4 regions of the Desulfosporosinus sp. FKA genome follow, and region 2 is predicted to be linked to each of the others. Evidence: riboswitches for the same ligand, from Rfam matches in the RefSeq annotation. Region 2 holds a riboswitch; each other region holds the start of a gene.
What was found. A riboswitch is a leader RNA that binds a small molecule or an ion and turns the genes downstream of it on or off. The one in region 2 is predicted to bind FMN.

Region 1 (8,074 bases), on a different contig from region 2:
TAGCAAGGTTTTTAATAAATTCGGTATCTTTGCCGGCAATCGCCTTAGCCACGGAAGGAATAGCGCCGTTAATTTTTTCACCAATAATTATCAAGATTAATCTACCTCCATTTCAAGTCGTTCTTCAACGAGTTTCCTTTTTCTCTTTTCAAAACAGGAAGCACGTCACCTCCAAATCGAAATATTTGTCTATACATTATATTATTATTATATATTTTATTTTTAAAAAATTCTACCTTTGTGAAATTTTACATATAATTCTGTCGAGAGTGTTCATTATACACTATTTTACAACGTCTTTGCAAAAAAGTGGACACAGCAGAATATCTTGTCAAATTTTAGCCTATAGCTCAGACGAATTAATATCTGCAAATCTTCTAGCAAAAAAGGTACCCAATCAGGGTACCTTAAAGCCATTAATTCACAGACTTTTATCTGGCCATATCATTCTCTTAGTCGACATCGACCTTTGCTTCTCTATTTAAATTGCTATGTTTATACCCATACAAGAAATAGATAGCCAAACCAATGACTAACCAGACTATGAAACGAATCCAGGTAGCTCCAGGTAGTTTAAACATAAGAAATAAAGAGAATGCGGCAGCTAATAGTGGGACGACAGGTACTCCCGGGCAGCGGAAAGCGCGCGGCAGATCAGGCTGAGATTTACGTAATACAATAACAGCGATGGAGACAAAAACAAAAGCTGACATAGTACCGATATTGACCATTTCCGCAAGGACATCGATTGGAGTTAATCCGGCTACTACTGCTACAATAATACCTGTTAACCAAGTGCTTTTATTAGGAGTTTTATGAATCGGATGGGTCTCACTAAAGATTTTCGGAAGTAAGCCATCACGAGACATTGCATAGAAAACCCGAGTTTGCCCATAGAGCATAACAAGCAGTACTGTCGTAATACCTCCAAGGGCACCTATGGAAATGATTCCGGCAGCCCAATTCTGATGCATTACTTGCAATGCTAAGGCAATAGGGGCCGAAACATTTAATTTCGTGTAAGAAACAGCGCCGGTCAAAAGAGCTGTTACAATGATATACAAAACAGTACAAACAATTAAAGAAGCGATAATTCCACGCGGTAAATCCTTTTGAGGATTTTTAACTTCTTCCGCTGCAGTCGAAACAGCATCAAAACCAATATAGGCAAAGAAAACAATAGCGGCCCCCCTGAACACTCCATTCCAACCATAAGGCATGAAAGGTTGCCAGTTAGCAGGCTTAACATAAAATATCGATACTACAATAAAGACTAAGACGGCAAATAATTTGACAGCAACGATAATATTGTTAACTCTGGTGCTTTCTTTAACTCCTTGGGATAAAAGCCAAGTAATCAGAAGAGCGATTAATAATGCAGGGATGTTGACTAGTCCTCCCGAACCCGCTGACAAAGTGCCCCAGGCAGGTAAATTAATGCCTAATCCTTGCAGCAGCTTAACAAAATACCCTGACCAGCCAATGGCTACAGTACTACAAGCTAGTGCATATTCCAGCATCAGATCCCATCCGATGATCCAAGCAAAAAACTCACCAAGAGCAGCATAACTGTAAGTATACGCGCTCCCGGCCACAGGAACCATTGAAGCGAATTCAGCGTAGACCAGAGCTGCGAAGGCACAGGCAATTCCGGAAATAACAAATGATAAAACCAATGCTGGCCCGGCATACTCAGCTGCTGCTACACCTGTTAAGACAAAAATTCCGGTTCCAATAATAGCACCAATACCCAAAGCAGTAAGATCCAGTGCGCCTAAGGCTTTCTTGAGGCCACTTTTTTGCTGTGATTCGAAAATAAGCTTGGTAATAGATTTTTTCCGCAATAAATTCATTAACTAAGTAGCTCCTTTCTTTATGACAATTGTTTGTAAGAAATCATCTCTTTGATTATTGGTGCCTATAACTGGGATTCAAACCTCCTTCCTTAGTTATAAGTTTACTCTATTTATTTTTAAAAATAAATATTATTTGATTTAATTTTTATATAAAATTTTTTCTTTCCTATAATTTTTCTATATAAGTTATCATTTATTTTTATATAAGATTTAATGAAAATGATTATTTATTATATAAAAGAATTACAATTTTTATGTAATTTAAATATATGTCATTACAGGTAATTAATAACAGAGGTTTAGTTTTAAACCTCTGCTCTCAATTATTTAGTTATACTTTTGACATTATTTCGACCTGAAGTAGTGATACCTTGCTGTCCTTTAGTTCTTATACTGTTCTATATCATTAACCATTTTTGAACGAATAATTCCTATTCCATTTTTATATTTTCCTCTGAAGCTTCAAAATTATCCACTTTCCAGGTTCCCTTCTCTTTTTTTATTAACAGAGTATAGGCAGTGCTGAAAGGTGTACCTCTCACAATTCTATTTTTCTTATTGTTCTTTTTGTTTAGTTCTTTAAAGTATTTGTCTTCAGCACTGATCACACACGTTTTTACGTTATAAACCACCTCTGCTTCCTCCTGATTCTCGCTCAAAGTAATTGAGAGAAACTCACAATCTTCATATTTAGATTTAATCTTATTGTCTGTAAGAATTTTGATGGTGTTTTCTTCATCATTGTTCTTAACCAGTTTAATAAGATGGTCTACTGTATATAGATGATATTCGGCCCTTCCATCTAAAGATTCATAATTGCGCTCGGTTAAGGCTTTGGCGAAATCGTGACATACTCTCTTTATCACCAGCATCTCTTCGGTATCCTCAATCTTCACAACGTTATGGTTATCATCCGGCCTGGTATTATTATCAATGGTCTTATCCTGAGCGATCAGAGATCCCAGAATATCTGTCAAGACCTTTTTTAAAACTTCCGTCTTCATTTGATCTCCCTCTTTCACGGTCCTCATAAACTCACACTTAAAGTAGTTTATGAATCATGAAAGAATTCGGATACTCGCCCTTTGGTCAATGTTCTTTTCAGCGGCTGTTAAGTATTCAACTTGTTCTTAAAAATAACAAGAAGGCTATCGCACTCCACCATAAGCGAAAATAGCCTTAATGCTTCTTAATCTTAAGGAGCTGCCATAAATCATTAATTATTTCTTTTTTGACAGAAGATTACTGATAAATCCTTTGATTCCGCCTTTTTTGGGGCTTTCCCAGGCAGGCTGAACAGGCATCTGCCCTCCGTACCCTTGATTAATCATCTGATTTGGATATCCCTGGGTTGGATAACTTTGGGGCGGATACCCTTGTGGTTGATACCCTTGGGATTGCGGCATCATTGGTTGCTGGAGCGCCTGATTTTGCTGGAAACCTTGCGGCGGATAACCGGGAGCAGCGTACCCCTGCCCTCCAGCTTGTGGACCAGGACCCCAATTTGCATTTCCTCCCATCATCCCGCCTGGCATAGTTCCAGCCTGACCGCCTCCAAAGTTATTTGTTGGCTGGGAAAATCCTGGTGGCATAAGCAAACCACCCGGAAGCCCGAACTTAGGTGCAAATCTTTGCAGTCCTCGGCCTAATAATGGTGTCCGGTCAAATTGCCCTGAACCATTCGGCATTTGGTAGCCTTGAGTTCCTTGAGGCATCATTTGAACTTGTTGATTCCCAAATATATTCATTTTACCTAACGGCATTGGTGCTTCACCCTCATTCCATTCTTGTAATATGGTAAATTGTGGTACAATACAAGATATTCAAGTTATAACCGTTTGTCACCAAGTAAGATAACAACAAATTACCTCTCTTTTACTATAAAGAGAGGTAATTCCGACTGTTCTTATTATTTTCCGGTATGTAGGATTGTTTTGGGCTCTCTTATCAACTGTTAGCTAACTTTCTTAATATATCTCTTTGCTGTCTATAGCGATTTCGATAGATTGTTGAATTGCTGCAATTTGGACTATATCGATTAGATATTTTTATGTTCTTAACAAGTGTCGTTGGCAAGTCCTCGATCGTTCCTGTCGCATAAGCCGCAAGTAGACAATTTGTCAGTACGGCGCCACCAGAAATTTCTAACGTAATAGCTTCACTTTGCATAACATCGGCCTTAATCTGATTCCACAGATTATCTCTGCTCCCGCCCTCTGTAATAGTTATTCTGTTAATATCAATTCCGGCATTTCTGTAAGTATCTGTAATTTCCATATAATCATAAGCAATTGCCTCTAAAACAGCTCGCCATAAAACAAATTGGTCCGTATCTAAATTCATGTTTAAAAAACAACCTTTAATATTAGCCCATTCACCGTATCCGCCGGTTAAGTATGGTAAAAACATCACCTCATTACATCCAGGCGGAATTTTTTCCGCTTTTTGGCTTAGCGATTGATAATATTTATCATCTTCAGCCTTTTGACAAAGATTATCCTTAAACCAGCGCAAGGCTAAACCTCCAGTTCTAACAAATCCCCAATAAAAATAGGTATCTTTCAATGTTCCGCTATTAAAAATCAAACCGCTTCCTTTTTTACTTAATTCCGGGATTATTCCAGTGGTAGAAACACAAAACATAGCACATGTTCCTGCCACGTCAACAGCCTTATTCGCTTCAACAATTCCACTTCCTAACATGGACTGCATCGTATCTCCTGCTCCGGCACAAATCGGGATACCTGCTGGACATCCAGTTTCTTGTGCTGTCTCTTCCGATAAGGCACCAATAATATCCCAAGGTTTTACAATCTTCGGCAGATATGCTTTATCAATCTTTAAAAGAGCTAGTTGTTCATCGGACCATTCTTTATCATAAATTCGGTAACCAAGACCCCAGCCCGACATTGTTCCCCAATCAATAAAAGCATCACGGCTGTCTAAACCGGCCAAATTCATAAGAATGTAAGGAGCATTGTGGACAAACTTTTTGCCCCTTTCTTGAAACGCTTTATTATTAGCTAACAGCCACCTGGCATGCAAAGCGGGAAACATACAAGATGGTTCAGCATTGCCGGTCTCTTTGCCCCAAATATCCAGATCCAATTGATTTAAAGTTTCCACATCGCTTTGAGTCCTAGAATCCAAATAATTAATGTAAGGAGTAATCGCCTTCCCTCTCTCGTCAACCCCAACAATTCCACAAATAATTCCGTCACCCATAATGGCTTTAATTAGACTAGGGTCAATGCCCTTAGTTTGCAATTGCTCAATACATTGTTTAATTCCCAATTTAGTCAAGGATAAGTATTCTTCAGCATCCATATCCACCCATCCCGGCTGGGGGCAGCTCATCGTTGTCTGATTGGATGCTTTTGCGACACAGTGCATAGTTTCAGTATAAACAGCCACTTTTACGCTTTGTGATCCCGCATCAAAACTAAGATAGCAGCTTTCCAAAGTATACATCTCCTTTAATGTTTATGAACGCTAGTGAACTCGAGGGACCCACCCCCACTGATAAACCACAGGATAAAAAAATCTCTTAAGCATCCTTAAGAGATTTTGACAAGACAAACTTAATACATAATAGCGATTATGTATATGAACATCACCTTCTCTCATCCAGACTATACTGTCGGCTTCGGAATTCAACCGAATCTGCTTTACGGCTCGCGGGCTTTACCGCCGATAGGGAATTTCACCCAACCCTGAAGGATGATTATATTAACTTATTAATAAAGTAACACCATTGCTTCACTTTGTCAATTTAAGCCAATTCCCCAGATATCAGATCTTTTAAGCACTCAGTACCTAAAGAAAGCACTTGAAAACCAAATTTCATTAACTGAACATCATCATGCCTTATCTCTTCAAATCGTTCCGCAGTTACATCCATTTTTTCGAGCAAGGAAGTATTATGCCTTAAATAGCTTTTGAAGTTATCCAAATCGTAACAAGCTAAGAAGAATAACTTAATCATCTTATTATCAATTTCAAGCTCACCTGTAAGTTTTAAATAACTGGGGATTTGACTAAACCCTTGTTCCATTTCTTCGTAAATTTCTAACCCCTGGTCAGAAATCCACTCTTTAATAGTTTGGCTTTTTTTCTCATTCAACCCATGGCAACGGGAAGATTCAAAAATAAAGGAGTATTTTCCTCCCCCCAGCATGTCCACCGGCGCAATACGGCAAGACCAGGGCCGTTCTTTATAAACCCGACACCCTTTTGGGGTAATGAAAGGACATGTTAAATTATCCTCCTCAGACATCTTAATCTGAACTATAGAAAAACCGGTGGGCAATTGCACGTTTAGAGTGTATTTATCCAGGAATTCTTCTGAAGAAATACCGAGCAAATTCTTCATTCTGAGGACATCATAAGGTGTGAGATAAATATTAATGTCGCGGCAGCATTTTTTAAAACAATCGAGACCGTCATGACAAAGAAAATTAAACTCACTGTCCTCATTCAAAACTAACTTTCGCTGATCCATAATTAACTAAGTCTCCTTCCACTCCTTGTCGTTGTATAGCCAGTATTCAGTTCTCATCAACGTAATCAAAACTTACAAACCCACCGCCCAATGCAGTTGTCTGAAACCATTGCCCTAAATCAATTTCTTTTATATACCCGCCATCCAAAATTCTTATCGTTGCTCTGCTGTCTTCTTCGGCGTACAACATTGAAATGATGGTTACCCAGTGCCAAGAATCCAATCGTTTTTCTTCTCCATTATCTAAATTTAGAAAAGCTACAGGTCTGTCATTGCCCAATGCTTGATCTAAAAACGTCAAAAGTTGCTGAAATAAGGGACGAGATTTTCGGCCTTTAGGTACATCTAAAATTTCAAGTTGTATAGTTCGTTTCATTGCTTCTGCATATTTCAGGACATCATCGCCGAAAAGTTTTGTCGTTGGAATTCCACGCATTGTTGGTTTCACATATTGATAAACTTCTTCCATTAATAATAAGGCCTTGCGCTTTGTCCATAGCCGCTTATCCGATATCGAGCTCTTTCGCGTACAGTTGAGGTAATACACAATATTCGTTGCAACCGTCGGTCCGCATCCGGCTCGGCGCTGCCACATCGTAGTATACCACTCTTGATTGCAGCCATAAAAACTATTTTGAGTATCTTCTTCCTGTATTTTAAAAATATTTTCGTCAGCAATTGATCGATTTATCATAGATTCCTCCAGAAAATAGAATTTGGTGAGGAGATGAAGGCCATTATAGTAATTATACCGTAAAGATCATCCGTTTTAATAGCCGCGTTAGAGTTTTTCTAGAAAAGCCACACGCCTGGCACCCAAATAGCGTGAAGCCCAGTAAGAATTCGTTATATTATCAAAACAAACGCCGTATGCTTCAGAATCAATCATCATATTGTTTCCAATATAAATCCCTACATGAGATGCACCAGCTTCATAAGTGCTGAAGAAAAGGAGATCACCGGGTTTTAGATCCGTTTCAGGAATTCCTATGCCCTCCTTAAACTGATCTTGAGACACGCGATTTAATTTAACTCCAAAATGCCCATATACATACTGAACAAATCCTGAACAATCAAAACCGGGGCTTGAAGTAGTTCCGCCCCAAACATAAGGCGTTCCCAAATATTGTTCAGCATAGGCTAAGATAGACTGAAAATTATAAGGAATAGACACTAACTGCTTGTTTTTGCTATTTAAAAGATCAGCGTCAGCAGCATCACTTGGATTTATGCCGTCCGCACGCCCGGCTGCAGCTAATGAGGTTTCTAAGGATTGTTCTTGAGCCAATTCATCGATATTGGATTGTACTTCTATTGAAGAAAGTATTGTTGTTTTCTCTTGAGAATTTACTTGAGCAAGGAGATTTTGCTGGGTAGATAAGAGCTGTTGCTGTGTTTGTTGTAATTTCTTTTTATCTTCAAGCGAGGCCTTTACTGAAGCCATTTTCTCACTGATTAAGGACTGCTTCTTAGTAATATTGGTATTGGCAATTGAAATCTCCTGATTCAAGTCTCTAAAATCGTCAATAATATAAGAGACATATTCCCAGCGATCAAGAAAGTCTGACATACTCGTCGATTGAAATAACACGTTCATATATGGAAGATAACCCACTTCTTCATTTCCACTTTGATAAAAAGTATTTAGGATATCTCCCAATTTATCACTATCGTCTTGATGTTGCTTTTGAAGCTGAATTTCCTGCGTTTGCAAATC
Region 2 (8,074 bases):
CCAAAACGATTGCTCATCCCCTTAAAACGGTAGGCTTTTTTCCCGGGTGTGTGGTTAATTATTCCGAGACGGATTTGGGAGAGGCGCTTTTACATGTTATGGCAGAAAACAATGTAGCCGTTAAGCTCGCTCAAGAAGATGTGTGCTGCGGAATTCCCAGTATTGTCAGCGGGGATATGGCTCATGCCAAAGCGATGGCCATTAAAAACATTGAAATGTACAGCAAATTTGAGATGGATGCTTTGGTTTTCGTTTGTCCAAGCTGTGCGGTGGCCTTTAAAGAAGAGTACCCTAAGCTTTTTGCTGAGGATGCGCCGGAGATTCAGCAGAAAGTGAAAAAACTTGCTGAGAGTGTCCGAGATATTAACGAATTTCTCTTTCACGATATTCAATTAAAAGCTCCAGATAAAAAAGTAAGTGAAAAAGTAACCTATCATGATCCCTGTCATCTGGCACGGAGTATGGGCGTGAAAGAAGAACCACGCAATTTATTGCAGCAAATTCCGGGTTTGGACTATGCGGAAATGAAAGATGCTGATACTTGTTGTGGTTTTGGCGGGTCATTTAGTTTAAGTTTCTACGAACTTTCACATCGCATCAATGAAGGAAAACTACGGACTATTGCTGATACTCAAGCAACGATATTGGCTACCAGTTGTCCGGGATGTATGGTGCATTTTCGGGATGGAATATCCCAGAACAACATGAAGCAAAAAGTGCTCCATACGGTACAGTTATTAAGTCAAGCTTATGGAAGGAGGCCGTAAAGATGAGTGAGGCAAAAACAACAGTAAAGGCTCAAAGAATTTTAAATAACATTGACTCCAATCGAAAAAGTCTTATTCAAAAATATCCCAGGCTTGCCTCTCAAGTTAATGAAATTAAATCAGAGGTTGCCAAGAAGCTTAAAGAACATGTAGAGAAGGCAATTTCATCTTTGGGAAATAAAGGATGCCATGTTATTGTTGCGGCTGATTCAGCAAACGCCCAACAACAGGTTTTAAAAATTCTTGCTGGTAATAAGCAGGTCGCCATAAGTAAGAATCCAATTTTTGCGGAGATCGGTTTGAGAGATTTCCTAAAAGCAAACGGTGTGGAGGTCAAGAATACTGACCTCGGAGAACGATTAGCCGGTACGGAAATTGATGTTCATCCCTGGATTGCAACGTTGAATAAAGAGATAACTGACCAAGCAATGGTTGCTCAAGTAAAAGATGAAATCAAACGCACTGTAGCCAATTTGGAATATGGAATCACAGGTGCTGAGGCAATCGTGGAACAAAATGGAACGATTACCCTTTTAGAAAGTGAAGGGAACGTCAGATTCACCTCAAATCTTCCCTATAACCATATAGTGCTTGCCGGTATGGATAAGATCGTTCCAACCCTTGAGGATGCTTTAACAGTTTGTCGGACAATGAGTATTTATGGGTTAGGAAAAGATATGCTTCGTTATATCTCCTTTATCAATGGTCCCAGTCGGACAGCTGATATCGAATTTAAAATGGTCCAAGGTATGCATGGCCCTAAAGAAGTCTATGTCATTTTAATTGATAATGGTCGTTTGGCAGCAGCAGAAGGCGGGGAGGGGGATTTGCTGAAATGTTTACACTGTGGAAGCTGTTTGGTTAATTGTCCCAAATATCTGACGGAAGGACTGGAAAGGGGTTATCGTTATACGGGTAAAAGGGTGAACGTTCTGACAGTCTTTTTAGAGGGGGTGCATACAACAGAAACTACAGATTGTGGAGATTGCCGGAAATGCAATGAACTATGTCCGGTCAGTATTCAGGTTTAGAAATAAAATATGCTTAAAAGTATTGGGAGAATGAAAGCGAGATGGAAATAAAAATTCCTGGTGTTATGGAGGATCTTCATGCAATTTGAAAAGGTTAAGCCGCGCCGGACGTATCAAGAGGTACTAAAACAAATTAATAATCTAATTATCGAAGGAAAGTTGAGTCCCGGCGATCGTTTGATGGGAGAACGGGAGATGGCTGCAGAATTGGGCGTAAGCCGCACAACACTGCGCGAGGCTTTACGAACTATGGAACTTTTAGGCTTGGTAGAAATTAAACCGGGGGGCGGAACGTTTATTCGGGATGTTCAGCTGGACTATGTGATTAACCCCTTAGCTTTAGCCTTATCTGTCGAACCAACCCGCCTTGATGAACTGTGGGAAATACGTATTACCCTCGAGGCAGAATGTGCTCGCTTAGCTGCAGAGCGGGCGAGTGAGGAAAGCTTGCGTTGGATTGCGCATGCACTTAAGGATATGCAAAGAGAACATCATGACTTAGATGCTTATGCTAAGGCGGATATGCGATTTCATTATATGGTTGCTCAAGCTTCTCAGAACACTCTTATGAATCGGCTTCTTCAAACATTGGTTGTACATATTTTTGAGTTAATTAAAAGGACTGGGCCGCTTCGTTTTAGTCATGATGTAGGTGGACTTCGTACTGTTCGGGAGCATGTTGCGATTTATGAGGCGATTTCGCGTCATGATTCAGGAAAAGCGCAGAGCCTTATGCGGAGGCATTTAGAGGAAGCAAGGAAAGAGCTTGCATAACGCGTCCATCACTCTCGAATGGTGGACCTCAATTAACTAGAATGGTGGAATTTCAAACACGAAGCTCTACGACGGACGAAACTTAAGGAATGCTGCATTGTACGATATGCCGCCGATCTTAAGGTATTTTCCATCGCTTACAGTTCACAATAGCTGATAGAATTGTTATAATAAATTGACTTAGTCTCAGGGCGGGGTGAAATTCCCCACCGGCGGTATCCCAGTTTCTGGGGAGCCCGCGAGCGCTTCTTAATTTTAAGAAGGTCAGCAGATCTGGTGAGAGGCCAGGGCCGACGGTAATAGTCCGGATGAAAGAGATATACAGGTGTGCCAAATTTTTTAATTCAAGCGATCTAATATTAGGGAGGCTGTCTGTTGGTTCGCCCTGATTCTGGTAAGTCAATATTTAAAGGGGGATTTACCATGAATCAATCCTATTTATCTACATTTGGAAGCTCGTTTGAAAGGGTGGAAAAAGCGTTAGACTCTTTGAGGAACGGGCAGGGGGTATTAGTTACTGATGATGAACATCGGGAAAATGAAGGAGATCTAATGTTCTCGGCTCAATTTTTAACAGTAGCACAGATGGCAATGCTTATTCAGGAATGTAGTGGAATCGTATGTTTATGTTTGACGGATGAAAAGGTAAACGAGTTGTCGTTGCCTATGATGGTGGAAAACAATACAAGCAGATTTCAAACTGCTTTTACCGTATCGATTGAAGCAGCAAATGGAGTTACAACAGGTGTTTCTGCGGCTGACCGAGTTACTACTGTCAAAGCCGCTACGGCAGAAGAGGCAAAACCTCAAGATCTTCATCGCCCCGGTCATGTTTTTCCTTTAAGAGCATGTCCTGGTGGTGTCTTAGAACGGCCGGGTCATACAGAAGCTAACATCGATTTAATGCGTTTAGCAGGTTTGAAACCCTGTGGCGTATTATGTGAACTTACAAATCCAGACGGAACTATGGCTCGCTTACCAGAAATCGTGGCCTTCGCTGAAAAAAATAATGTACCTGTGGTAACGATCGAGGACTTGATAGATTACCGTAAACAGTATCATATAATTTAATTGAATTTCTTTAACCGGCTTATTGAGTATTTGCTTAAAAGCCGGTTATCATATTTACTGGCAATGTAGACTAGGAAACGTGGGAATATAAAGTTCTTAACTATAAACTCAATTGAAGACTTACAAATAGTTATTGGTAAATCTGTGGATAATGTTTTCCCGAAGCAGGGACATAAAAAATTCTGCTTTGGACAAAATTACGATTATTGTAACTTGAAACATAAAACCAATCGTGATATGATCATACTTACTATTAAAAGAGAAATCGGTGATGACATTGGATAAGATCTCATTAGATAAAGAAATAATTCTCAATGCCACTGAAGAGGTCATTCGCCGTTTTGGACCAGATAAAGCGAATATCACAGACGTGGCAAAATTATTAAAAGTCAGTCATGCTGCCATTTATAGATATTATAATGGTAAAGCTGCCCTTTGGAATGCTGTTACAGAACGCTGGCTTGCAAATTTGCATGCTCCTTCAAAAAGTATTTTAAAAGAAGATAGTCCTGCTGATATTAAGCTTTTTCATTTACTGGAAGACTTTGCGGAAGCTAAACGTCGCAGTGCCATTAATGATCCAGAAATGTTTGCCAATTACATTAAACTGGCTCAAAACTCAATGCAAGTAATTGAAAAGGGTATAGAAGACGGAATTAATCAAATCAAGGAGGTTATAGAACAAGGAATTACAGAAGGTATATTTTTCATAGAATTTCCTTATCAAGCGGCAAGATCCGTATATCTTGCAACCAGTGTTTTTATCCACCCAAACTCATTCGCAGATCCTGAGCGAAAACAAAACATAGAATCTGTGGTAAATCTTCTAATAAGAGGACTTAAAAATCCCAAAAACTGAATCGAGTAGGTGAGGCCGATCAACCTTCTCCTCTTACAAAACTCCAAATACGATAAAGTAAACTTTTAAGCCCTTGACGTTCCAAATAGGAATTGTTGAGGGCGTTATTGTATGCCGGGACTTTTCGCATTTTTTGCAAAAGCATGGTCAAGCTGAAAGCAGCGAACATTTATAACACGTTCTTTCACCGCTGCAGTCATCAAATATAATAGTCATTAAACTTGAAAGTGAACTCGTTCAGCTAAAGCTGAACAGCGGGGCTTCCTTAAAAAAACAGGATAAATATAAATTTATTACAAGTTACATATTTATTGTATTGTAATTATCTACTCATAATGATATAATTCGTTTTAAGGTTACAAATATTAAAACATTAAACTTGTAATCAATGAGGGGAGTTAATATGGATTTATTACAGGTTGATCCGACAAAATTTACGAATATGTTTAGTCTCAATTAGACAGCGAAGATTGTATACATTCTTCCAATTCCGTATAAGGTAATGTTACTATTTAATTTATTAGGAGGATTTTATTATGCGTATTTTTGTCACTGGAGCAACAGGTTATATCGGTTCGGCGGTTGTACAAGAACTGATTCAGGCTGGACATAAAGTGATTGGTTTAACACGTTCGGAAGAGGGTGCCAAAAAATTAGAAAATGTTGGAGCGGAAGCACTGAAGGGGACACTGGAAGATACGGAATATCTTTGTAAAGGAGCCTCCATGGCAGAAGGTGTTATTCATATGGCTTTCCGACATGATTTTTCAGATTTTGCAGGATCCCTTGCTATTGATTTAAATGTAATTAACGCAATAGGTGAAACCCTTGTAGATACTGGAAAACCTTTTATGACCACTGCTCATGCCAATGGGGATGCTTCGGATAAGGCTACATTAGCTTTAGCTGAGAGAGGGGTTCGCTCCGCTGTCATTAGTCTTGCACCCTCCGTGCATAGTGATGCGGATAGGCATGGATTTATTCCACAACTTATCAGTATTGCACGCTCAAAAGGAATATCTGCCTATGTTGAAGATGGAGCTAATCGATGGCCGGCTATTCATAGACTTGATGCTGCTAAGCTTTTTCGTCTGGCGATTGAAAAAGCACCGGCTGGTTCATATTTTACAGGAAGAGGCGAAGCAGGAATTCCTTTTCGTGAAATTGCCAGTACTATCGGAAAACACTTAAACGTTCCGGTGGTAAGCATCTCACGTGAGGAAGCCAATGCTCACTTCGGGTTTCTTGGTGCATTGGCCGCACTTGATATTCCAAGTGTAAAGCCGGGAAACTCTCCACAAACAAAAGAGATATTGGGATGGAACCCGGTGCATCCAGGCTTAATTGCAGATTTGGAACAAGGTCATTATTTCAATAAATAATCTACTGCATCACAAAAGTATAGTTTAGGGTTTATCCAGTTTTTAAGCCCCGATGTTCAGCTTTAACTGAACGAGTTCACTGTAAGTTTGTTATGGGCCTATAATATGACTAAAATATATAATGCGCTGGCATGAGAATATAGCAGTTCTCACGCCAACGCATTTTGTTTTTATAATTTTTACTTTTTACTATACTTAAAGGTGTATTTATTATATAATTAAAAATAGGCATAAATAGCCAAAATATTATATAACTAATTATAGTATATCACAAATACCTTAGGAATGTCAAGTGGTTTCTTCAAGATTCTTATTAAAGGAGCGTGATCCGATGGACAGTTACCAAGAAAATTATCAAGAGGAGATTGAGTATCTTAGGAAGGCATTGGCTTTTATCGAGGAAGAAGTGGAAAAAGAAGCGAAGAATTTAGAAGAAAAAAAGAGTGATTTAATTGCCGCCAGAAAAGATATGTACGAAAATACCATTCATGCTTCGAGTGACTTTGAAAGTCTTGTCGATATAAACCTGCATTCTATGCAAATTAATAATTATATCTCTAGTTACAATCCGCAACGTATCAAAAACCTCAAGAAAATGATAAATTCACCTTACTTTGGTCGGTTTGATTTTATAGAAAAAGGTTGTAGTGAAAAAGAAAATATATACATTGGACTTTACAATTTAATGGATAGGAATACGGGTCGAGTCTACGTTTATGATTGGCGCGCACCCATTTCAAGTATATTTTATAGGTACGAACTAGGTGAAGTAATGTATGACACTCCGGCGGGGATTAGCCGGGGGGATGTTTCTCTGAAAAGGCAATATAAAATTTGGAATTCAAAGCTAAAATACTTTTTCGATTGCAGTGTCAGGATTACAGACGAAATACTGCAGGAAGTGCTAAGCCAGAATACCTCAGCCAAAATGAAAAATATTATCGAAACAATTCAAAAGGAACAAGACATTATTATAAGAGATAGGGATCACGAGCTCTTAATTGTACAAGGTACAGCAGGTAGTGGCAAAACATCAATTGCACTGCATAGGATAGCCTTTCTCCTTTATGAGGGTCTCAATTCCAATCTGCGATCGAATGAAGTTGTCATATTATCTCCCAACACCGTTTTTAGTCACTATATTTCGAGTGTTCTTCCTGAGCTGGGGGAAGAAAACGTGGAGCAAAGCGTTTTTGACGATTTAATCTCTGAAGTTTTTCAAGGCAGATTTGGGGAAGAAACAAGGGATATGCAGCTTGAAACATTGATACATTCCCGAGGGAAGACGAGTGGTGAGGTTCGGCGGCAAAGCATCGATTTCAAGGGTTCGAGGGTATTTAAGCAAATTCTTGATAGACTATTATGGTATTACGCCCATCGGCTTATTCCCTTTGAGGACGTCTATTATAATGGAACAATCCTAGCGACGAGGCAGCAGCTAAAGAATCGTTTTCTTCACAATGAAATTGGTATTCCGATGGCAAAACAACTTAAAATCATTGAGACATTCCTCTTGAAAAAGGTCCACCCATTACAGAAAAAGAGACTCCAACGCTTGGAAAAGATTGTGGAAAAAAGTGAAGGGCATGAGTTTGAAATAAAGTCCTTCAGCCGATTGTTAGCCATCAGACAAGCTGTGGCTTTCCGGGAACGAATTCGAAAATTCACGATCGTTGATTATAGAGACTTGTACATGCTGCTGTTCAAGAACCATGGGCTTTTACTCAAGTTGGCGCGAGGTCTAACACTTCCGGAAACTACTGAAGAAATTATTTTAACAACTCTGCAAAATCTACAAAAGGGGCAAGTGCACTATGAAGATTATGCCCCACTTCTTTATTTGAAGTTAAAGATCGAAGGGAATGATGTGGTTTCCGGGATCAAACATGTGGTCATTGATGAAGCGCAGGATTATACGCCTTTGCAATACGAGGTTTTTAGGATTTTGTACAATAATGCAACCTATACTGTCTTAGGAGACATCCGTCAGACGATTGAAAAAACAGCAGACAGTTTACTATATGACGATATATCGGAGATACTCAATAAAGGTAAGATGATTAAGCTTTCTTTAAATAAAGGGTATAGGTCGACCTGTGAAATCAACACCTTCGCACAGGCTCTGCTAGGTGAAGGCACCCAACAAGGTTATGCTTCTATTGAACGTCATGGTGAGGAACCCACGGTTAT
Region 3 (8,074 bases), on a different contig from region 2:
AACAATTTTTAGGTTGTGTTTCTCTACAAAAAGTTGTAAATCGGGGACTCGAGCCATCGTTCCATTTTCGTTCATGATCTCACAGATAACCCCTGCAGGCTTTAATCCGGCAAGACGAGCTAAATCTACAGCACCTTCGGTATGGCCTGCCCGTACCAGTACTCCGCCTTTCTGAGCTTGAAGGGGGAAGATGTGGCCGGGACGATGCAAATCCTCTGGGGTACTGGCGGGATTCATAAGAACTTTTACGGTATGAGCACGTTCAAAGGCGGAAATTCCCGTTGAACTATCCGAGGCGTCCACGCTGACTGTAAAAGCAGTTCCATGAGGGTCAGTATTATGAGTAACCATGGGTTCAAGCTTTAAGGCTTGAATACGCTCCTTTGTCATAGGAACACAAATCAGACCTCGTCCGAAGGTTGCCATGAAATTGATGGCTTCGGGAGTTGCTAACTCAGCGGCCATAACTAAGTCCCCTTCGTTTTCCCGATCTTCATCGTCGACCATGACGATCATTTTTCCTTGAAGGATATCTTCTATGGCTTCTTCAATGGTATTAAATTGCATGACGGTCAACTCCTTTTTAATTTTATCCATTATTCTTAGACTCTAAGCAAAACCATTTTCCGCTAAAAATGTCATACTAATATCTTCCTTGGAATCTGCAGCTCGGTTGAGCCCCATAAAACGGGCAACATATTTTCCTATCAGGTCAGTTTCTAAATTAACCCTTGAGCCGATCTGTTTTAAGCCTAAAGTGGTTTCTTGGAAAGTGTGAGGAATAAGAGAAACTGAAAAGTAATCATGTTCTACATCGACAACGGTAAGTGAAATTCCGTCAATAGCAATGGATCCTTTGGGCAAAACGAAGGAAAGAAGAGTGGAAGGGGCAGTGATTTCGAGAAGTTTGGCAATACCCCAGGGCGTTATCTTACGAATTGAACCAACGCCGTCAACATGCCCGCTCACTAGATGTCCTCCCAAGCGGGTTTGGAGTTGGAGGGCCCGCTCTAAATTTACCCGGCTGCCGCTCTTCAAATCGCCAAGATTCGTTTTCGCTAGAGTTTCAGCCATTACATCGACGGTAAATTCGTCACTGTTTTGCTGAATCACTGTCAGGCAGACCCCATTGACAGCAATGCTGTCTCCCAATTGGGTTCTCTCAAGGACTTTTTTTCCCTGCAGCGTTAGTTTTCCGGAGTCTGGTAAGAGGCGAAGATCACGTACTATACCAAGTTCTTCAACAATTCCGGTAAACACTTGTATCCTCCTTTAAAGGCCGTTACTGGATAATTTCATGTGGCCTAAAATATCCTGTTACATGAATATCTCTAAAATTCATATCTGCCTGGAGGTCATAGAGCTCTATGGCATCTTTCATCAATTGAATGTTCAAGCCTGAAAGGGGAGAAGGCCCATTTCCTCCTACTAATTTAGGAGCGATAAAACATTCTAATTTGTCGACACACTCGTTTTCAATAAGAGCACCTGCTAAACGACCGCCGCCTTCAAGTAAGACACTGATCCATCCTCGGCAAACAAGATCTTTAAGCATTTGCTTAAGAGGGACATAACGTGAAGTATCGTATTGCCAGATTTCAACGTTCTTAAGCTTTTGCAATCGACTGAGCTTATCGACCGGCGCTGCCTTTGTTGTAGCAATAATACAAGGACTTTCGGCGGAGGAGGTGAGAACCTGAGAGTTTTCAGCTAAACGGCATCGGCCGTCAACAACAAGCCGAATAGGATCTCGTCCGCCTGATAAGCGGCAGGTTAGTGCGGGGTTGTCATGAATGATTGTTTCACTGCCAACAAGAATAACATCGTATTGATTACGTAATTGATGGACGTATTGGCGAGAGAGCTCGCTGCTCACCCAGCGAGAATCTCCGGTTCCGGTGGCAATTTTTCCGTCTAGAGTTAAGGCTGTCTTGTATAGGACGAAAGGCATAGTTGTGGTTATTGCTTTGCAAAATGCTTCATTTAAGGATGCAGCCTCATGGTGCAATACTCCCACGTCAACTTGAATCCCGGCTTTACGTAATCGTTGAATTCCGCGGCCTGCAACGAGAGGATTGGGGTCTTGCATAGCTACAACAACACGTTTGACGCCTGCCTTAATTAGAGCGTCAGAGCAGGGCGGGGTTCGGCCGAAATGTGAGCAAGGTTCTAAAGTAACATAAGCTGTTGCATCCTTGGCTTGATCTTGAGCTTCTGACAAGGCATGGACTTCAGCATGAGGAGTTCCGGCTTTTTGATGGTAACCGCGCCCGATGATTTGATTATTTTTGACGAGAATACACCCGACCATTGGGTTTGGACTAGTTCTCCCCCAGGCCTGACCTGCCAGTTTAATGGCTTTAGACATAAAAGTTTCGTCCGTTGATTTTTGAAAAGTTTCCCGCTGCATATAATTCCTTTCTGAAACTTTTTTAAGATAGTTTCCCCCAAAAATCGTAAATACCATAAAGGAGCAAAGCCAATAATTAGGAAATAAAAATAGGAAATAAAAAAACACTCGCTATCCTCGAGTGTTGAGCTAAAAGTCATAGTAAAAAAGCGTATAAAAAGACGCATTTTAATCTATTCCTCTTCTCATCCAGACTTTACTGTCGGCTCCGGAATTAAACCGGATCTGCCAAAAAGGCTCGCGGGCTGTACCGCCGATAGGGAATTTCACCCAACCCCAGAGGATAGTTTATTATTAAATTTGATTATAGTGTACTCCAGGTCCAGCAATTTGGCAACCTATTATTTTCCGTGAAGGATCAAAAATTCATCGCGCAATAATCCCATAAGGACAGCATCATGATAAGTTCCCAGTACATAGCGTGCCTCTCGCTGGCGTCCTTCGATTTTAAAGCCAACTTTTTCGTAGGCTCTGATTGCCCGAAGGTTTTCGTCCCAAGTATCCAATGAAATCCTATGAAAGTTCCATTGAGTAAAGAGAAAGCGAACAAAGGTTATAATAGCATCTGTTCCGTAGCCTTTACCCCAATATGATTTATCACCAATAACAATAAACAGGGTTGCCGAACGACCTGGAACATTGACTTCTTTAAAACCAATGGTACCAATTATCAAGTTCTTCTCATTCAATATTGCGTACCGGTAAACGTCAGAAGGGCCGTCGAGATACTTTTCCATGATTTGATCTTTGGAATAAAGAGTATTTAGCGGCCAAGCTCCACTTGACCAATAATTAATTTCCTCATCGTTTAACCATTGGCAGATAATATCAATGTCATCCTCTTCAATAGGGCGAATCTTTATTTTATTTCCCTCTAACATGCTAGGCTCCTTCTCAGCGTTTTATCTTTAGATTATAGTGCATCTGATTTATAACCTATTGTAGCACCTAATCGAAACAATAAAAAATATTTAAGTGTTCATCTTTAGCTGAACGAGTTCACTATTGGACGAGATAGTAATAGACCAATTTCCTTTATTTCATAATAAAGGAAATTGGTGTTTACATAATTAACCATTAGGGATTAAAATAATTGCTAAAGATATGGATTATTTCTCTTCAAAAAATAAAAAGATCTCCAAAACTGGAGATCCTCTAATACTAGATGGTCGGGGCGACGGGATTCGAACCCACGGCCTCTTGGTCCCGAACCAAGCGCGCTACCAAACTGCGCTACGCCCCGCAATTCGTTTATCAGAACGAATACTATAATAACAAACCCCTTTGATCCTGTCAACATTATTTGTACAGAGTTAGAAATATTAATTGGTAAGGAGATAAAAAGGCAGTTCTGATGGGATAAACCAGGCATAAATCTTGAGGAGAGAAGAAACTTGAGAAAAACAGGAATTGTGATGGATTCAACAGGATATTTAACGAATGATATAGTGAAGCAATTCCAGATTACAATCGTTCCCCTTTCAGTGATCATCGGCACCGAGACTTTTTCGGAAACAGAATTATCGAATGAGCAATATTTCGAAAAGCTTAATCATATTAATAGTTTATCAACAACTTCCCAACCATCGGTTGGAGCTTTTCTTGAAGCCTATGAATCCTTGTTTTCACAAGGCGTAGAAAAAATAATTAGTCTTCATCTTTCGAGTGCCATAAGCGGAACTTTAAGATCTGCCCAAATGGCAATTGAGCTTGCTTCCAGCAAAAAAATATACCTTTTTGATTCTCAGTCTTCGGCCTTAGGGCTCGGAGTTTTGGCCTGGGCGGCAGCAGAATGGGCAGAGAATAGATTAGATGCTGCGGAAATTATGCATAACCTTAAGTCACTAAAAGAACAAACGGAGCTTTATTTTATTGTTAATACACTGGAGAATCTGCGGCGAGGCGGACGAATCGGGGGAGCAGCTGCCTTGATCGGTACTTTACTTCAAATCAAACCTATTCTCTATTTTAATCAACAGGGCCAGATCGATGTTTTTGATAAAGTTCGTTCCCGGTCAAGGGCTTGGCAGCGAGTTCTCGATGAATTAACGAGAGCGATGTTGAGCGGAAAACGCTTTCGAATATGTGTTATGCATGTCAATATTCCAAAAGAAGGGGAAGAGCTTATGGAGGAACTTAAATCGCGCTATCCTGAACATGAAGTAAGATTGTTTGAAGCAGGTGCTGTCATTGCAACTCATGTCGGAACAGGTGCCTTTGGCCTGGTATTTCATCCTTGGCCAATAGAATGAACTGGAATTTCCAGGAACTCCAACCAGTAAATAATGATCGCTATTACTCAAGAACATGCAAACTGAACTATATAATTAATTTCGCAAATAATAAAGTGTAGGCAGCTGTTAACAGAATTTTATACAATATACAGAATATTATAATAAATAACGATAATTTTCTCAATAAAAAAAGTAAAAATATTAAAATAAATTCAGAATGTTTGCAGGATTAACCAAAGAAAAAAAGAATATAACTATATACCCAAAGCTTGTTCCAGGAAATGGTTGCATATAGCAGCTAAAGGAGTGGTAGACAGATGAAAATCGCAATCTCCGGTAAAGGTGGAGTTGGGAAAACCACCTTTACTGCAAATTTTGCCCGTTGGTTAGTGGAAAAGGGTATTACCGTATTAGCAGTTGACGCAGACCCCGATGCAAGCTTGGGGACGGTATTGGGATTTCCCGATGAGGTACTGGCAAATTTAAAAGCTATTGTTGATATGAAGGAACTTATAGAAGAGCGTATGGGGGGGACTGGCGCCTTTTATCCGCTAAATCCTAATGTCGACGATATCTTAGATGATTACAGTGTCTCTCTTGGACAACTTCGCTTTTTTCGAATGGGGAATATAAAAGGCGGCGGAACTTCTTGCTATTGTAAGGAAAACAGTTTTCTGCAAGCTTTGGTCAATTCTCTTATTCTTGGAGAAAAAGATACAGTAATTCTTGATATGGGTGCAGGAATAGAACAATTAACACGAGGAACAGCCTTAGGTGTTGATGTTCTGGTAATTGTTACAGAACCTTCCAAGGTGAGTGTACAAACTGTTCATGTAATTCAACAACTTGCCAATGAGCTAGGTATTCCTCGTATCGTTGTCATAGGCAACAAAATTCGCAATGTGAACGATGAAAAGTTTCTTAGAGACCACTTTTCTACAGAGCAACTTATCGGCATCATCCCTTACAGCGACGAACTGTTGGAAATGTCCATCAATACAGGCAGTATTCCAATGCCTGAAGGGTCTCTGGGAGTTCAGCTCAATACAATTTATGAAAAAATTATCGATGAAGGGAGATGACAGGGGTTTTCATTAGCAGCAATAAGAGTATGAGAAGAGGATCTTATTAAAGAGGAGGTTGTAACATGCCTAGATATCGGGATTTAACCCATACTGCCCGGCCATCGGATGCACCAAGAGTTGTAGATCCGAAAAATCCTGTTCGTACGTCAGATCCAGGTGCCTTGCAAATGTTAAAAATGCTGGAAGGTAAAAACATCGAAACAGTTTTTGACCGCGTAGTAGCTCAACAACCGCAGTGCACATTTGGTTACAAAGGTGTATGCTGCCGAATTTGTATCGCTGGTCCTTGTAGGGTTAAAAAGGAAGACGGTCCTGGCAGCCGCGGAATTTGCGGGGCATCTGCCTATACCATTGTTTCTCGTAATCTTGTACGTCTGATTGCCGGAGGAGCAGCATCTCACTCGGAGCACGCACGTCATGTTCTTCATACCGCCCATGCTTTAGTAGAAGGTCACGCCCCGGATTATGAAATAAAATCAACAGCTAAACTGCATAAATTAGCTCAAAGGTTAGGAATTTCAACTCTTGACCGTGAAGATAAGGAAATTTTGAAAGATGTTGTTGAATTGGGATATGCAGATTTTGGCCGCTACCAAGATCGTCCTTTAGCTTTTCTCGATTCCTTCATGACCCAGGGGCGTCGTAATAAATTTCAGCATACCAATGTTATGCCCAAAGCAATTGATGGTACCGTTACTGAATTAATTGCACAAACGGCAATGGGTGTTGATAACGACCCGGTAAATATTATTTTCGGCGGAATTAAAACTGCTCTGGCTGATTTAGCCGGAGAATATGTGGGAACTACTCTCAGCGATGTTTTGTTTGGAATTCCCGAACCTATTGTTTCTGAAGCGAATCTCGGGGTAATCGATCCTAAAATGGTGAATATTGCAGTTCACGGCCATAATCCAGTCCTCAGTGAGATGGTCGTAGCAGCAGCTCGAAAAATGAAAGCAGAAGCACAAAAAGTTGGTGCTGAAGGAATTAACGTTGTCGGGATTTGCTGTACAGGAAATGAATTGCTCATGAGAGAAGGAGTCTATTTAGCAACTTCTTCCGCCTCGCAAGAAATGGCTATTATGACCGGTGCCTTAGACGCCATGGTGGTTGATATCCAATGTATTTATCCGTCAGTCCAAACAGCTGCGGAATGTTTCCATACTAAAATTATTACCACAGAAGGTATTATGAAAACTCCAGGGGCTCAACATCTTGCCTTTAAACCAGAAACAGCAATGGAAGATGCTCAAAAACTTGTAACCATCGCTATTGAAGCTTATAAACAGCGAGATCCAAATAAGATTTCCATTCCTAATGAACGACATAAACTGGTTGCCGGTTTCAGCATTGAAGCTCTCACAGATATTTTCTCAAAAGTATGTCCCGAACGACCGATCTCTGTTCTCACCGATGCAATTCTGAGCGGACAAATTAAGGGAGTTGCCTTAATGGCCGGATGTAACAACTTGAAGCGATCACAGGACGAGTCTCACGTTGCAATTTTAAAAGAGCTTGTGAAAAATGATGTTTTTGTCATTGCAACAGGTTGTTCGGCTGGAGCCTTCGCGAAGTTCGGTCTAATGTCACCCCTGGCAGTAGAAGCCTATGCAGGAGAAGGACTTAAATCTTTCCTGAAAATGCTGGAAAATGCCAATCCTCAGCTGACGACTGGCTTGCCTTTAGTTTTCCACGTAGGTTCGTGTGTAGACAATAGCAGAGCTTCAGATTTAGCGGTTGCCATGGCCGATGAACTCGGAGTTGATATACCAAAAGTGCCCTTTGTGGCCTCAGCTCCAGAAGCTATGCATGAAAAAGCGGTTGCTATTGGGACATGGTGTGTCACCTTAGGATTGCCGACACATGTAGGAAGTTTGCCGCCTGTTGAAGGAAGCGATCTGGTCTACGGTATTACCACTCAAATTGCTCATGATGTTTTCGGAGGAAACTTTATTTTTGAAGTGGATCCGCTTATTGGTGCCCAAAAACTTCTTAATGCTTTGGAGTATCGGACGTGGAAGCTTAATATCCATAAGAAAACTGCAGAGAAAAATGAGACCCCAATAGCTCAAGGCTGGTAAGAAAGGAGGAATGTCTGATGTCAATGGAACAAATATATGAAGAAGCTATTAAGGACCCAAATAATCAACCCAAAAAATTATTGCGCAAAGCTTATGATGGAACCGTAATTGCCATGACCTATGCCGAAATTCTGCTTAATCGTGCTATTAAAGATTACGGTGAAGCTCAGACGATTGGTTATCCTGATACTGCTTATTATCTCCCAGTCATCACATGTCTTTCCGGTGAAAAGGTGACCAAGCTGGGTGAATTAGTTCCAATTC
Region 4 (8,074 bases), 210 kb from region 2:
GTTCCCATGACTGTCGATTGCAAAGTCGGACCAAATTGGTATGATATGAAACCATATCAGCCTAATGATAACAAGGAGTAACCATGCCAGAATTACCAGAAGTTGAAACTATTCGACGAACTTTAGCAGCACACATTAAAGATTCAAGGATAAAAGATATAGCTCTCATTTGGCCCTCCGCTGTCTGCGGCTGGAAGGATAAAGGTTTTAAAGAACTAGTCCTGGGACGCCGTATAACACGTCTTGACCGGCGGGGAAAATATCTCCTCATCCGCTTGGATGAGGAGATGACCTTAATTGCCCATATGCGTATGACGGGGCGGCTAAATTATTATCCGGATCATAGAGAACCGGAAAAGCATACTCATGTAGTTTTTACCTTGGAGCATGGCGAAGTGCATTTTTCGGATGTCCGAAAATTTGGCAGAATACAAGCTATTCCAACGTCACTCTGTATCCAAGAGTCCTCACTAAGTAAGCTTGGCCCGGAACCCTTGGAACCTGAATTTACACCAATCGTGCTCAAGGATCATTTAGCCAAGAAAAGAGTTGCCCTTAAGGCCGCCTTGTTGGATCAGTGTGTCCTTGCCGGATTAGGGAACATTTATGTAGATGAATCTTTATTTCGAGCGGGAATATCTCCGCAGCGGCAGGCCAATACTCTTTCGGAAGAGGAAATCAAGCAGCTGCATAAATCAATACAAGATGTTTTACAAGCGGGTATTGATGCCCGAGGGACTTCTTTTAGAGATTACCGAGATGCCAATGGAGAAAAGGGACAGTTTGAACAGGCTCTCCAGGTTTATGGCAGAGGGGGAAAGCCCTGTCGTATTTGTGGTGAAACTTTAGAACGCTTGCGTTTGGCTGGACGTACAACGGTCTATTGTCCAAAATGCCAGAAGTAACGTTACTCAGCGGTAACATCCAATCAGCCCGTTTTGAAGGGCTGTTTTTAGTGGGTAAGTTATCGGTGAAAATCTGAGGTAAGTACGAGGTATGCACAATGGAAAAGCAAATTGACCCCCAAAATACTAACAAAATATCTTTCAATCGGGAATATCCATCCTCATTTACAGATATAATTCTCCCTAAACTTCGAGCCGACTGTGAAAATTGCTTTGGCTTGTGCTGTGTTGCACTCTATTTTTCGGCTTCAGAAGGTTTTCCGATCGACAAAAAGGCTGGTCAGCCTTGTCTTAACCTGCAATCTGATTTTCGTTGCCGAATTCATAAAGATCTTCAGAAACGCGGCTTAAAAGGATGTCTTGCTTTTGACTGTTTTGGCGCCGGTCAGAAGGTTTCCCAGGTCAGCTATGCCGGAAAGGATTGGCGAACAGCCTCGGAATCGGCAAAACAAATGTTTGAGGTATTTCTAATTATGCGGCAGCTTCATGAATTACTTTGGTATTTAACTGAAGCGCTGACCTTAAAGGCTGCCTTTCCAATTCATGGCGGAATCAGCACTATGCTTGAAGAGATAGAGACCTTGACGCAGCTGAGACCAGATTTAGTTCTGGGACTTGATGTTGCTGCCCTTCGAGCTGATGCCAATGTATTGCTCCTAAAAGCCAGCGAACTCCTACGCACTGATGCCTGCCTGGAGCAAAAAGTTCATGCAGGGCGGCGAAAGGCATTTTCACGGGGAGCTGATCTTATTGGCAAAGATTTAAGGAAGTTTGATCTTAGAGGGGCTAATTTAAGGGGAGCTTTTCTTATTGCTGCAGACCTGAGAGGAGCCGACCTCAGCGGTACAGATTTTATCGGTGCTGATTTTCGTGACACAGACATAAGAGGAGCTGATTTAAGTAAGAGCATTTTTCTTACACAAGGACAAATAAACGCCGCCAAAGGTGATAACAGTACCCTGTTGCCATACTCACTGCTTCGACCGGTTTCTTGGAATCATAAGCTTGGAACCATAGGATAGAAACGACTGATCATCATCCGTGAAAGGGCGGCATCTGTTCTGGATTATAATTATAAATTTAAAAGGACCGGATACCCGGTCCTTTGTGGATATTATCCAGTGCCCACAGGACACTTTTGTCACCGAAGCCCCGATGTTCAGCTAGAGCTGAATGAGTTCACTTTGTTCTGTGTTAAATTATAAAACCCTTTGAGCCCCTTTATAGGCGTTTAGCCAATAGGATGAAGTCAGTGGGTAAATGGCCACACCTTTGTGAGTTGTAGCACTAATGAATTGTGAGTTACCAAGATAAATACCTACATGGTCAATGGTTCCGTTTCCAGCTGTGGAGAAAAAGACTAAATCACCAGGTTTCAGGTCTCCATAAGATACTGAAGTTCCGACCTTTGCCTGATCCTGACTGGTACGAGGCAGATTAATCCCCTGGGAAGCGAAAACATATTGAGTAAAACCGGAACAGTCAAAACCACCAGGAGTAGTGCCTCCCCATAAATACGGTGTTCCAAGCAGACTTTTCGCTTTGGCAATGATCCCCTCAATTTGAGAGGAGTTTGTGGCAGGAGCTTGGGTAGTTAGATCCTTATCTAAGGCGCTTTGAGTCAGCGGGCCAACGATTCCATCTACTTGGAGATGATCATTTTGTTGGAAATTCTCGACAGCTGAAAATGTTTTGGAACCGAAAATTCCGTCGATTGGGCCAACAGTATATCCCAAATTAACTAATTCCTTTTGCAAGGTTACGACATTATTACCAGTTGAGCCAAATCTCATAAGGGTTGCTGCCTGAACTGTCGGTGTGAAAGTTACCAGGCTTGTAAAGATAAATGTACTGGCTGCTAAAAGCTTAAGTGTTTGACTCCATTTTTTAGATGAATAATTCTGCTGCATTTTTGCCTCCTAATGAATTTTATCACTTTTTAGGTTTTCCGCTGCAATGTTCATGGACAAGTTATGGTTTAAATCTTAGCATCTAAAAACTCATGTGAAAAGTAAAGGTTGTTGGTTTAATATCCGTATTTTTCCTTATATTAAATTTTTAATAAACAAAGGAAGTTAACAAAACCCTGCATAAATAGTGGCGTAAATCCTCCACTTATATGCAGGGTCTTGTTTATAAAAAAAGGATAGATTTTCATTATGCAACGGACTCAGTAATCGCCAATCTTCACTTCATATATTCCAAACTCTCATTTGCTTGCTAAATCCGCTTGCTGAGCAGATGATTCAAGGTTTAGTCCTATTGCTTCCGGTTCGCGGCTCATCCGGGATAACAGAAGCACGGCTATCCAAACTATGGCAAAACCAACCCATTGTCCCAGATCAATAGTCTGATGTAAAATCAGCCAGTTTAGAAGTAAGCCGGTTGCAGGAAAGGCAAGTTCCGCGATGGTGGCATGAGAGGCCTTGACGCCATCTAACCCACGGTAGTAAAGAAGTAAACTTACAAGGCTTGGAACGAGCGTTTGAAACAAAAGGTTTGCCCAAACAGGTGCCAGACTAAGGGCTTGACCGATGATAAGCCAGTTTGGATGTTGGACTAAGATAATTACTGTCAACAAAGGCAGAGCAACAGCGAAGCGAAGTGCCGTTAAAGTAGTAAACGACAATTTGCCAACGAGATGTTTACCCATCACTGTAGATCCCCCCCAAAGTGCGGCAGCACCGATGGCAAATAAGGACCCAATTAGCTGTGAGGTGTTAGCAGCGGTAGTTGGAATGTGCAGGCCAAAGGTGAGTAAGTAGGCACCGATGAGTGCAGCAATAAATAATTTCCAATAGTTTTTCCGCAGTTGCTCCTTAAGTACCCAGGCGGCAAGGAGGACGGCAAAAATAGGCTGCAGTTTTTGCAGAATGAGAACAACATTGGGGTTACCGTAAGTAAATCCGGCAGTAAACAGGATCGAAGCTATAGCAGATCCGCCCCAGCTGATGAATATGACGGCTAACCAGTCAGCGAGCTTTAAATGGCGCAGTTCCTGACGTTTCCAAATAAGCACCGGAGCAGCGAAGAGGAACAATAATATATGTTCCATCCAGACAATTTGAGAGGATGTCACATAGTGGAGCAATGTAACAATAAAGACACCATCAAGTCCCCACATGGCTGCTCCAAGGGCGATCCACCAAATGGCCCAAGGAGATGATTGCTTTTTTTGAATCAAATTCAAACCCTCCATATCTTTTGCATGTATTTGAATTGAACCTTCATATGTCACAAAGAGAAAATTGTGCATGAAAAATACCCCGAGAAACAATTCTTTTCACGAGGCATATACGAGGAACCAGGATAGCAGCTTGGCCAAACCTAGTTTTAACCTTCTCTCGTCCGGACTTTACCGTCGGCCTTGGAATTTCACCAAGTCAGTCGATGCATCGTCAAAGATGCATCGAGTCGCGGGCTGAATTGCACATGCAATCGTCACCGCCGGTAGGGAATCTCACCCTGCCCCGAAGGATCAAATTCAATTAATGAAAGTATAACAGAATTTACAGTTCTAGGGTAGCCTTTATTTTATTAAAACATTAATTCTTGTCTCGGACTTCACAGGTCGAGATTCCCAAAATAGCGCTTACCGGACAATATCGCAGTAATCCTGTTGCTATTCCCAGGAGTCCGATAAGCCCCCACCAGCTTTTGAAGGCCAAACCTAAAAGTATAATAATTGTTCCTACGATAATTCTAACAATTTGCTCAGTTTTCCCAACATTACATTTCATACAATCACCTCCTTATTAATTTGCCCAATTTCTTGAAGAGTTAATGCAATCAAAGAAAGAGTCTACATGAGAAGAGACAATGAAATGGCTTAAAACAACAAATTAAATTTAGAGGGGATTTTCAAAAGACAGCGAATTAACTTGGTGGAGAACTTTGAAAGGAGGGATTTTTTTGGCGAAAAAGCGAAGTTTAACTAGGGTAATAATGGAAGCTGCAGAAATTCTGATATTTGCCTTTATATTATCGTGGGGTTTACGAAGTAATGTGGTGGAAGCGGCAACGATACCGTCCCCTTCAATGATGCCTACTATTCATGTACAAGATAGAGTCATTGTAGACAAGTTGTTGTATAAATTTACCGGAATACAAAGGGACGATATCATTGTTTTTAACCCTCCAAAGAACTTGGATTCCAGTGGGGACTATTGGATTAAGAGGGTTATTGGATTGCCGGGAGACAAGGTTCAAATTAAGGGCGGGAAGGTCTACATTAATGATCAGCCTCTGTCAGAACCCTTTGAAATGGAAGCTCCTAATTATAATTACGGTCCTGTAATTGTTCCCAAAGATGCATATTTTTTACTTGGTGATAATCGCAATCATAGTCTCGACAGTCATTATTGGGGAGCTTTGCCCGCCAAAGAGGTCGAAGGAAAAGCGGTTTTAAGATATTGGCCCTTACAGCGGTTTGGAAAGATAGCTAAGTAATAAGTAATTTAGAAAGATTCATGATAAGGGAGACTTTCTGGAATGGAAAGGACTCTCTTCTTTATTCGTTCCTGAATTTTAGTTAGAAAGATGGGGGATCATTTGACAAAGACATCTCTCCAATCATTTCTGCCGATAATTGATGAGACTTCCCGCGTTTTAGTTCTCGGTTCAATGCCCAGTGTTCAGTCCCTAAGAGAACAGCGATATTATGCCAATCCTCAGAATCAGTTCTGGCGGATTATATATACTATTTTTTCCGCGTCTCTGGACTCTGATTATACCCGGAGAATCGAGTTTATTAGGAGTAAAAGAATTGCCTTGTGGGATGTTATTGCTACCTGTCACAGAGAAGGAAGTTTAGATTCCAAGATCAAGGATGAAAAAGCAAATGATTTTGGTCAGCTATTCAATACCTATACAAACCTAGGCCTGGTAGTGTTTAATGGATCAAAGGCTTATGCAACGTTTAAAAAACAGGTAGGGTTTGACTTCACCAAGGTAAGTTTCAAGCAATTGCCTTCAACTAGTCCTGCCAACACTATAAAGCTGGAAGAGAAAATTTGTCATTGGTCAATTATCCGTAGCTTTTTAGACAATTCATAGACAATAATGTTGATTTTTGGCAATTTGTTAATATTCAATGAAACAAGGAGGATAATTTTAGCATGACCTACAAAGCTGTTATTTTTGATCTCGATGGGACCTTGGTTAACTCCCTTGAGGATATTGCTGATTCAATGAACCTGGTTTTGAAAACCTTAGACATGAAAGTGCACAACCTGGAAGATTATAAATACTTTATTGGCAATGGGATCAGAAATCTGGTTAGTCGAGCTTTGCCTGAACAATCCAGAGAAGAAACCTTCATTACAGAATGTTTCGATCTGATGATGAAGGAATATCGCGAGAGATGCCTTGAAAAAACAAGACCTTATGAGGGTATCCCTGAGCTGCTTGATGAATTGACAAGACGTAAACTCAAGCTTTGCGTTCTGTCTAATAAGGTTGATGAACTGACTCAAAAAGTTGTGTCAGCTCTTCTTGCGAATTGGAAGTTTGAAGTTGTTTTGGGACCTAGGGAAGATATTCCTAGGAAGCCTGATCCCACAGGCGCTTTCTATATCAGCAAGCAATTAAATATCCCTCAGGCTGAGATTGTTTATCTGGGAGATTCAGGCGTTGATATGCAAACGGCAGCTACTGCCAAGATGTACGCGGTGGGAGCTCTTTGGGGCTATCGCAGGAGAGAGGAGTTAAGCCAAAACGGTGCCCAATCTTTAATTAACCATCCCTTAGAATTTTTAGAGCTCTTATAGGAAATAATTGTTACGAGAAGGAATCTTTAGCATAATATGACCTTCCTTCGGACATCTTAGTTATTTAGAGAATTATTTAGACGATAGTGTTTGGTTCGGAGGGGTTACTGTGCGAGTTTTAGCCTTTTTACTCGCGTTAACGATTCTTTTTCTTTTGAGCTTAGCAATAAAAGCGGAGGTTGATTTTCGCTATCGGCGAGTGGAGGAAAAAGATCATCTGGAAATTGATTTTCGAGCATTACATGGGATTTGGCATACTCAATATCAAATTCCAACACTCCAATTGGAATGGGAAAAAGGTCCGGAATTAGAAGTAGATCAAGTCGCTGAAGGAAAGGGCGGCAGGCGAAAAGCAAAATCAAGCGTACGTTTTCGATATTTCCGCGGAGGATGGATCTATCGGCTTTGGCCTAAGCTGCAAATTTATGTTCATCGATTAGTTTGGCTAAAGAACAAGTTTTATGGCGGAATCCATTGCAAAACTATTAAATGGCGAATTGAGATTGGCTTCAAGGATGCGGCTCAAACAGCGATGGCTGCGGGAGCTTTTTGGAGCCTGTTTGGATTTGCCCTGGCCCGTCTCTACAAACAAGTTATCGTGGAGGCTAAGAATCCTGAACTTGTGGTCGTTCCACAATTTAAAAAAGAAGGATTTTTATGTGATATCCAATGCATATTCCAATTAAGAATCGGTCATATTATTTTTGTTGGATTTAATGCTGTGCGTAGTTTCAAGCGGGCTAGAAGGGGGTAGTAGCATGGGTAATCATCCTATAGAATTATTGATGAAAACAGCCATGGAAAGTATCCAGCAAATTGTTGACGTTAATACCATTATTGGTGACCCGGTAGAAACCCATGATGGATCCGTTATTATTCCAATATCACGGGTAGCGTGTGGTTTTGCAGCAGGGGGCAGCGAATTTTCCCCGCCCGATCAGCAAAAAGAGAACGGAAATAATTCAGGGGATTCGGCAAACCAACTTCCTTTTGGAGGCGGCGCAGGTGCCGGGGTATCCGTACAACCCGTCGGTTTCTTAGTCGTTGGCAATGGAACCATTCGCCTGCTGCCTGTCGACAGTAATGTCGTCATCGATCGTATCTTAGATACGGTTCCAGATCTTTTAGACAAACTGTCAGGAATGCTTCACAAAAAGAAGAAGACTTCAGATGAAATTATACTGGCCAGAGAATAAGTTCTAGCCGCCCAAATACATAGGCAATATTCAATAAAAGAACGAGAAGATCTCGTTCTTTTTTGTCCGCCCTTTTCATAGATTTTTTCAAGGGGGGTGGGCTATGGTTAACCTCATCTGGCTGATTATGTTAGTCATCGGCATTTTGATTTCAGCACTTAATGGACAGATAGAAATTGTCACAGTTTCGGCTATGAAAGCTGCC

Region 1: another riboswitch for FMN. It lies ahead of B5771_RS20275 (FGGY family carbohydrate kinase); the one in region 2 lies ahead of ribB (3,4-dihydroxy-2-butanone-4-phosphate synthase).
Region 3: another riboswitch for FMN. It lies ahead of ribD (bifunctional diaminohydroxyphosphoribosylaminopyrimidine deaminase/5-amino-6-(5-phosphoribosylamino)uracil reductase RibD); the one in region 2 lies ahead of ribB (3,4-dihydroxy-2-butanone-4-phosphate synthase).
Region 4: another riboswitch for FMN. It lies ahead of B5771_RS22625 (EamA family transporter); the one in region 2 lies ahead of ribB (3,4-dihydroxy-2-butanone-4-phosphate synthase).

The regions. Positions count from the first base shown of each region.
Region 1 is NZ_NAHZ01000033.1:195,148-203,221, reverse strand. Features, by position in the region: gene B5771_RS20295 (methyltetrahydrofolate cobalamin methyltransferase) at 1-94, opposite strand, end outside; gene B5771_RS20290 (amino acid permease) at 453-1,853, opposite strand; gene B5771_RS20285 (hypothetical protein) at 2,288-2,860, opposite strand; gene B5771_RS20280 (hypothetical protein) at 3,077-3,619, opposite strand; gene B5771_RS20275 (FGGY family carbohydrate kinase) at 3,804-5,327, opposite strand; FMN riboswitch at 5,468-5,582, opposite strand; gene B5771_RS20270 (YkgJ family cysteine cluster protein) at 5,629-6,357, opposite strand; gene B5771_RS20265 (hypothetical protein) at 6,404-7,051, opposite strand; gene B5771_RS20260 (NlpC/P60 family protein) at 7,139-8,074, opposite strand, start outside.
Region 2 is NZ_NAHZ01000034.1:496,299-504,372, reverse strand. Features, by position in the region: gene B5771_RS23570 (LUD domain-containing protein) at 1-767, shown strand, start outside; gene B5771_RS23565 (LUD domain-containing protein) at 770-1,798, shown strand; gene B5771_RS23560 (FadR/GntR family transcriptional regulator) at 1,877-2,572, shown strand; FMN riboswitch at 2,751-2,896, shown strand; gene ribB (3,4-dihydroxy-2-butanone-4-phosphate synthase) at 2,996-3,643, shown strand; gene B5771_RS23550 (TetR family transcriptional regulator) at 3,915-4,502, shown strand; gene B5771_RS23545 (SDR family oxidoreductase) at 5,039-5,884, shown strand; gene B5771_RS23540 (UvrD-helicase domain-containing protein) at 6,216-8,074, shown strand, end outside.
Region 3 is NZ_NAHZ01000033.1:62,223-70,296, forward strand. Features, by position in the region: gene B5771_RS19620 (bifunctional 3,4-dihydroxy-2-butanone-4-phosphate synthase/GTP cyclohydrolase II) at 1-567, opposite strand, end outside; gene B5771_RS19625 (riboflavin synthase) at 610-1,260, opposite strand; gene ribD (bifunctional diaminohydroxyphosphoribosylaminopyrimidine deaminase/5-amino-6-(5-phosphoribosylamino)uracil reductase RibD) at 1,283-2,410, opposite strand; FMN riboswitch at 2,584-2,698, opposite strand; gene B5771_RS19635 (GNAT family protein) at 2,752-3,291, opposite strand; tRNA gene B5771_RS19640 (tRNA-Pro) at 3,577-3,653, opposite strand; gene B5771_RS19645 (DegV family protein) at 3,805-4,662, shown strand; gene B5771_RS19650 (P-loop NTPase) at 4,962-5,726, shown strand; gene cooS (anaerobic carbon-monoxide dehydrogenase catalytic subunit) at 5,792-7,810, shown strand; gene acsB (acetyl-CoA decarbonylase/synthase complex subunit alpha/beta) at 7,828-8,074, shown strand, end outside.
Region 4 is NZ_NAHZ01000034.1:288,941-297,014, reverse strand. Features, by position in the region: gene polA (DNA polymerase I) at 1-81, shown strand, start outside; gene mutM (bifunctional DNA-formamidopyrimidine glycosylase/DNA-(apurinic or apyrimidinic site) lyase) at 84-905, shown strand; gene B5771_RS22635 (pentapeptide repeat-containing protein) at 1,004-1,927, shown strand; gene B5771_RS22630 (NlpC/P60 family protein) at 2,105-2,815, opposite strand; gene B5771_RS22625 (EamA family transporter) at 3,115-4,089, opposite strand; FMN riboswitch at 4,238-4,387, opposite strand; gene B5771_RS22620 (DUF2892 domain-containing protein) at 4,451-4,645, opposite strand; gene lepB (signal peptidase I) at 4,818-5,354, shown strand; gene B5771_RS22610 (DNA-deoxyinosine glycosylase) at 5,457-5,960, shown strand; gene B5771_RS22605 (HAD family hydrolase) at 6,023-6,673, shown strand; gene B5771_RS22600 (DUF2953 domain-containing protein) at 6,783-7,427, shown strand; gene ytfJ (GerW family sporulation protein) at 7,432-7,869, shown strand; gene B5771_RS22590 (nucleoside recognition domain-containing protein) at 7,973-8,074, shown strand, end outside.